Regions from separate parts of the Acidovorax sp. DW039 genome, predicted to be linked through region 2. Evidence: predicted binding sites of a transcription regulator. Region 2 holds the regulator's gene; each other region holds the start of a gene.
The links. Region 2 encodes NrdR, which represses ribonucleotide reductase genes. Its sites were predicted from a motif close to CACNANATNTNGTG; they were not measured.

Region 1: the regulator NrdR is predicted to act here: its motif matches at 961-974, upstream of AACH87_RS05690 (ribonucleoside-diphosphate reductase subunit alpha).
Region 3: the regulator NrdR is predicted to act here: its motif matches at 1,047-1,060, upstream of AACH87_RS01185 (ribonucleoside triphosphate reductase).

What each region holds. Positions count from the first base shown of each region.
Region 1 covers NZ_AP029019.1:1,270,106-1,272,368, reverse strand. Annotated here, with positions in the region: gene AACH87_RS05700 (sigma-54 dependent transcriptional regulator) at 1-98, shown strand, start outside; gene ampD (1,6-anhydro-N-acetylmuramyl-L-alanine amidase AmpD) at 100-693, shown strand; gene AACH87_RS05690 (ribonucleoside-diphosphate reductase subunit alpha) at 1,067-2,263, shown strand, end outside.
Region 2 covers NZ_AP029019.1:3,454,890-3,457,152, forward strand. Annotated here, with positions in the region: gene glyA (serine hydroxymethyltransferase) at 1-829, shown strand, start outside; gene nrdR (transcriptional regulator NrdR) at 844-1,293, shown strand; gene AACH87_RS15490 (bifunctional metallophosphatase/5'-nucleotidase) at 1,455-2,263, opposite strand, start outside.
Region 3 covers NZ_AP029019.1:263,219-265,481, reverse strand. Annotated here, with positions in the region: gene AACH87_RS01185 (ribonucleoside triphosphate reductase) at 1-984, opposite strand, end outside; gene AACH87_RS01180 (TetR/AcrR family transcriptional regulator) at 1,185-1,775, shown strand; gene AACH87_RS01175 (cytochrome b/b6 domain-containing protein) at 1,814-2,263, shown strand, end outside.

The DNA of each region.
Region 1 (2,263 bases), 2.2 Mb from region 2:
CCCGGCTGGGCATCAGCCTGCGACAGATTCGCTATCGCATTGCACGGCTGAACATCGCAGTGCCCAATGACCCGGATTTTCAGGAAGAGATCGGCTGACATGAGCGCAGCCTCCTCTGTCTGGGAAGACGACTGGTATCGCCAAGCCACCCGGCTGCCTTCTCCCAACTTTGGCTTCCGCCCCTGCCCGGCACGTGAGTCCGTAGACCTTGTCGTGGTGCATTCCATCAGTCTTCCACCAGGGCAGTACGGCACAGGAGCCGTGCAAAGGCTGTTCACCAACACTCTGGATTGGGATGCCCACCCCTATTACGAGCAAATCCGCGGACTTCAGGTCTCCGCCCATTTCTTTATTGAACGCAGTGGGCAACTGTGGCAATTTGTAGGCTGTGATCAGCGCGCATGGCATGCAGGACAGTCCTTTTACCGAGGTCGGGCCAATTGCAACGATGACTCCATCGGTATCGAACTCGAAGGACTGGAGGGCCTCACTTTTGAAGAAGCCCAATACCAGACACTCGCCTCCCTGTGCAATGACCTGGCAGTTCGCTACCCCCTCAAATACATTGCGGGGCATGAACATGTGGCCCCGGGGCGCAAAGCAGATCCGGGTGTCGGCTTTAACTGGCACAAGCTGATGCAGTTGGTTGAGGCAAGCACCCTGAGCGCGCCTAGTCAAGTCGCAGCGAACTAAACCTGAGCAGCGTTCGGGTTTAAAAAAAGCGGCCAAATCAGGGTAGGATCGCCCCCCTTCAAAAACAACGATCCAAGCCCCAAGCGGCCTCGCAAGAGAAATCCTGCGCGAGCCCGCACAGTTACGCCAACAGCCCCCACGAAATCCCATGGCAGAGCGGTTTTCCGCACCCTTTGCCGACCTGTCTGAGTGGTGATACAGCTGGTTGCCAGAAACCAACTGATGCCTCACGGTACACTACCAGTAGTGCCTTGAACACGAACGACACACCATATATAGTGTGCAAAGCCGAAAGGCTGGTGCACCGCTCTCGTCTCTGCTGCAGCTCCCGCAGCTGCCAGCCCACCCCGTCAGCCCATAGAAGAGGACACCCATGCAAGCTGCTTTGAACACGCCCGAAACCACTCGCGCGCCCCTTGAAGGTGCAGTCACCGACACTGCCGAATCGGCAACCGGTACGCAAGGTCACTACCAGATCATTCGGCGCAACGGCGCGGTCGTACCGTTCGAAGCACCCAAGATTGCCATCGCACTTATGAAAGCCTTCTTGGCCGTACACGGCACGCAAGGCGCTGCCTCCGCCAGCGTGCGCGAAGTAGTGGATGCCCTGACCCAAGGTGTCACACGCGCCCTGATGCGCTCTCGCCCCGGCGGCGGAACGTTCCATATAGAAGATGTGCAAGACCAGGTAGAGCTGGGTCTCATGCGCGGAGGCCACCACGAGGTGGCCCGCGCATATGTGCTGTATCGCGAGCGCCGCACGCAAGAGCGCGCCAATTTGGTCAAGCAACATGCTCCCGCCACGCCCGTCCTTCATGTACTGGACAACGGCCAGCGCGTCACACTGGATCTGCACCGCCTGCAGTCACGCATCGAATCGGCCTGCGTTGGGCTGGGCAAGGACGTCAAGGCCGACCCCATCTTGGCGGAAACCATGCGCAACCTCTATGACGGCGTGCCCATGGACGAGGTGTACAAGGCATCCATTCTGGCGGCTCGCACACTGATCGAAAAAGACCCCGACTACACCTACGCCACCGCACGTTTGCTGCTGCACACCATCGTGCGTGAAGTGCTGGGTCGCGACGTGATGCAGGACCAGATGGGCGCGGCTTACGTCGATTACTTCCCCCAATTCATCCAAAAAGGCGTGGACAACGAACTGCTGGATGCACGTCTGCTGAAGTTCGACCTGGCCCGCCTGGCAGCCGCCCTGAAGCCTCAGCGCGATCTGCAATTCGACTACTTGGGCTTGCAGACACTGTACGACCGCTACTTCCTGCACGTGCGCAAGAGCCGCATCGAACTGCCCCAGGCCTTCTTCATGCGCGTGGCCATGGGCTTGTCGCTGAACGAAGCCGATCCTGAAACACGGGCCATCGAGTTCTACGAAGTGCTCTCCAGCTTCGATTTCATGTCGAGCACGCCCACCCTGTTCAACAGCGGCACCCTTCGCTCGCAGTTGTCCAGCTGCTATCTGACGACCGTGCCGGACGACCTGGACGGCATCTATGAATCCATCAAGGAGAACGCGCTCCTGTCCAAGTTTGCCGGCGGTCTGGGCAACGAC
Region 2 (2,263 bases):
GTTCAACGTGGTCAGCTACGGTCTGGACAAGAACGAAGCCATTGACTACGACGCGATGGAAGCCAAGGCCCGTGAGCACAAGCCCAAGCTGATCGTGGCTGGCGCCTCTGCCTACAGCCTGCACATCGACTTCGCTCGTTTCGCCAAGATCGCCAAGGAAATTGGCGCGATCTTCATGGTGGACATGGCCCACTACGCAGGCCTGATCGCCGCGGGCGTGTACCCCAACCCCGTGCCCCACGCTGACGTGGTCACATCCACCACGCACAAGAGCCTGCGTGGCCCCCGTGGCGGCATCATCCTGATGAAGGCCGAGCATGAAAAGGCCATCAACAGCGCCATCTTCCCCGGCCTGCAAGGCGGTCCGCTGATGCACGTGATTGCAGCCAAGGCCGTGGCATTCAAGGAAGCGCTGACACCCGAGTTCAAGGCCTACCAGGAACAGGTGGTCAAGAACGCCAAGGTGGTGGCCGAGACGCTGACACAACGTGGCCTGCGCATCGTGAGCGGTGGAACGCAAAGCCACGTGATGCTGGTGGACCTGCGTGCCAAGGGCATCACCGGCAAGGAAGCCGAGGCCGTGCTGGGCGCTGCCCACATGACCATCAACAAAAACGCCATCCCCAACGACCCTGAAAAGCCGATGGTGACCAGCGGTGTGCGCATTGGCACCCCCGCCATGACCACACGCGGCTTCAAGGAAGAAGAAGCGCGCATGACGGCCAACCTGATCGCCGACGTGCTGGACAACCCACGCGACGAAGCCAACATCGCTGCGGTGCGTGAAAAGGTCAATGCGCTGACTGCGCGTTTCCCTGTCTATCGCTAAGCGCCTGCTCGCCCATGAAATGCCCCTTCTGCGGACACCTGGAAACGCAAGTCGTTGAAACGCGGGTGTCTGAAGACGGGGTTTTCATCCGGCGCCGCCGCCAGTGCGGTGCCTGCGACAAACGGTTTACCACCTACGAACGGCCGGAAGTGAATTTCCCGGCCATCGTCAAGAAAGACGGACGCCGCATCGAATACGAGCGCGGCAAGCTACTCGCCTCTTTCAACCTGGCGTTGCGCAAGCGCCCGGTCAGCACCGAACAGATCGACAGCGCCATTGAGCGCATTGAAGAAAAGCTGCTCAACCTGGGGCAGCGCGAAGTCAACTCCGGCAGGATTGGCGAGTTGGTCATGCGCGAGCTCAAGAAGCTCGACAAGGTGGCCTACATCCGGTTTGCCAGCGTCTATCGCAGCTTTGAAGACATCGACGAGTTCCGCGCACTTGTGGATGAAGTGCGCAAGTAATCCCTTCCGCAGCTCCGGCGACCACGCTCGCTATCGTTTCAATAGCACCTTGCGCTGGATTGACGGGCGCGATCAGGCATTTTCTTCAAAGCCCAACCATGGCATCTCAGCAAACGGCATAGACCCGCCCGTGGCAGGGGGCGCGCAGCCCCCACATCGAATTACTGCACTCGCTGGATGCGGTTGGTGGGAGGCGGTGATACCGGGCTCTGCGCCTTCACATAGGCCTCCAGCACGTCCAAATCCAGATCGCCCCCAGTGGTGTCCCGTCCCTCGGTGAACACCGTGAATCCATCCCCGCCACTGGCCAGGAAGCTGCTGATGGCGACACGCACCTGGGCGCTGTCCTCCAGCGGCTTGCCCATCAGCATCACCTGGCTGACACGAGCCCCTGGAGGCTGTGACAGGTCGTACCGATAAGTAAACCCCTCCGACACAGAGAGCACACGCGCAGACTGGGGCCTGCTGTCACCCTTGGCAAATTGCTGCTCCAGCACGGCGCGAATCTGCGCGCCGGTATAGGTGCGCACCATGATGTTGTTGCCAAAAGGCTGAACGCTGAACAACTGCCCGTACCGCAACTGCCCCTGCGCATCGGGCACCAGATCTGCCCGCAGGCCGCCGGGATTCATGAACGAAAGCTGCGCCCCACCCTCTTCTGGGGCGCGGGTGGCTGCCAGCTGTGCATCTGCAATCAGATTGCCCAGCGTGCTTTCCTGCGAAGCCGTACGCACACGCAGCAGGGGCGCGTTGGCCTTGCCGACAGGCCGCTGGGCCAGCGGCTCCGCAGCAGCCTTGTAACGCACCACCAGTTGCTGCACAAAAGGATCGGCAGGGAACACCGGCATGGCCGGGTTGAGGGGCACCACCCCTTGGCTACCCGTGAAAGCCTCACCCTGAACGATGTGGTTATGGGCCGTCTTGCGCACCACCTTGCGGGTCACCGGGTCCACACGCAGCGAAACTTCGG
Region 3 (2,263 bases), 1.7 Mb from region 2:
GCCCGTGGTCATCACGTCGATGTAGGCGCGGTTGATGAGGTCCATCTCGGCCTGCAATTCGCCGTAGCAAAACGGCATCTCCACGCCGCCGGTCACGGGCACCTGCTCGCGCAGGTCTTCGGGGCAGGTCCAGTCGAAGGTCAGGTTGGTGAACGGCGTCTGCGTGCCCCAGCGCGAGGGCACGTTGAGGTTGTAGACCAGCTCCTGGATGCACTGCCGCACGGCGGCATAGTCCATGCCGTCCTTGCGCACAAACGGGGCCATGTAGGTGTCAAACGACGAGAACGCCTGCGCGCCCGCCCACTCGTTTTGCAGCGTGCCCAGGAAGTTCACGATCTGCCCCACGGCCGAGCTCATGTGCCTGGGCGGCCCGGCCTCGACCTTGCCCGGCACGCCGTTGAGCCCCTCATGCAGCAGCGTGCGCAGCGACCAGCCAGCGCAGTAGCCGCTGAGCATGTCGAGGTCGTGGATGTGGATGTCGCCGTTGCGGTGCGCCTCACCAATCTCGGGCGTGTAGACGTGCGAGAGCCAGTAGTTGGCCGTGACCTTGCCCGCCACGTTCAGGATCAGCCCGCCCAGCGAGTAGCCCTGGTTGGCGTTGGCGTTCACCCGCCAGTCGGCGCGGGTGAGGTATTCGTTGATGGAGCTTTCCACGTCCACCAGCGTCTGCTTGTCCGCCCGCAGCGTAGCGTGCTGTTCGCGATAGACGATGTAGGCGCGCGCGGTGGCCAGGTGGTTGGCCGCGATCAGCGTGTACTCGGCCACGTCCTGGATTTGCTCCACCGTGGGCGCTTGTCCGCGAAAGCGGTGGATCAGCACCTTGATAACCTGGGCCGCCAGCAGGTCTGCCTCCTCATCGTCATATTCGCCTGTGGCAGCCCCGGCGCGCAGCAAGGCGGTCCGGATGCGTTGCCCATCAAAAGGGGCACGCTGGCCGCGGCGGTCAATGACTTCGCGCGGCAGACTCAGAAGGGAAGACGCCATGGTGAACCCGATCTCGATAAACGGTTGAAACACTACCTATAGCGTTCACGATATCCACGAAACACTATAGGTAGTTTGATGAAGCGCAACCGGCAATGCATCGGCAGCGCAGACTGCTCCGTGCGTGAGATGCCTCAAGCATTTGACATACGGGGCGTATGCCAATTAACATACGCCCCGTATGTGAAAGGACGAGCGCAATGCAGAAACGCCGCACCAGGGCAGAAATGCTGGAAGAAACCCGCACCAAGCTGGTGGCCACGGCACGCCGCGCTTTCGCTGCACAGGGCTATTCGCACACGTCGATGGATGACCTGACCGGCGAGGCCGGGCTGACACGGGGAGCGCTGTACCACCACTTCGGCGGCAAGCAAGGCCTGCTGGTGGCAGTGATTGAGCAGATCGAGGTCGAAGTGGGCGCCCGGCTGGATGCCGTATCCAGCGCGACACCCAACCCTTGGGAGGGCTTTTGCCAGCGTTGCCGCACTTATCTGGAACTGGCGCTGGAGCCCGAAATCCGCCGCATCATCCTGCAAGACGCCCGAGCGGTGTTTGGAGATGTTCCCCCCGCCGCGCAGTCGGTGGGCATTGCCGCGCTGGAGGCAGCGTTAGAGCACCTGATGGCCGAAGGCATCGTGGCACGGCACCACGCTGGCGTGATGGCCCGCATGCTGTATGGCGCTATCACCGAAGCCTCATTCTGGATCGCCGAGCCGGATGGCGATCCCGCCACCAAACTGCCCCAGGCATTGAACGGCCTGGATCGCTTGCTCAACGGTCTGCGCGCCTGATCACGACATCTGACCCACTTTTTTCCTTGAGGCACTTCATGCAGTGGAACAACTCCACCCAACGGTTCGGCGCGCTGGCACAGCTCTTTCATTGGACCAGCGCAGGCGCATTCATCGGTGCATATATCGTTGTGTACTACGTCATCTGGTTCATGGACGACACCTCTCCAGATTCCTTGCCCGTACTCAACATCCACTGGGTGCTGGGTCTGCTGGTGGGGCTGATCGTTATCCCACGGCTGCTGTGGAGGTTGTGGGACGTGCAACCTGCACCGCCCTCAGGCCCCGCCTGGGAACACGCGCTGGCTCACGCTGCCCACATCGGGTTGTACGGCCTGTTGGTCGTGATGCCGCTGACGGGCTACATCGGCACTGGCGCTCCCACGGATTTCGGGCTGTTCAGCGTGACGGGCTTCAACGAGACATCGGCGTTTGCATGGATCAGCGAGTCCTTCCATGTCAGCTGGGACGAGTTTGAAGCCCCGGTG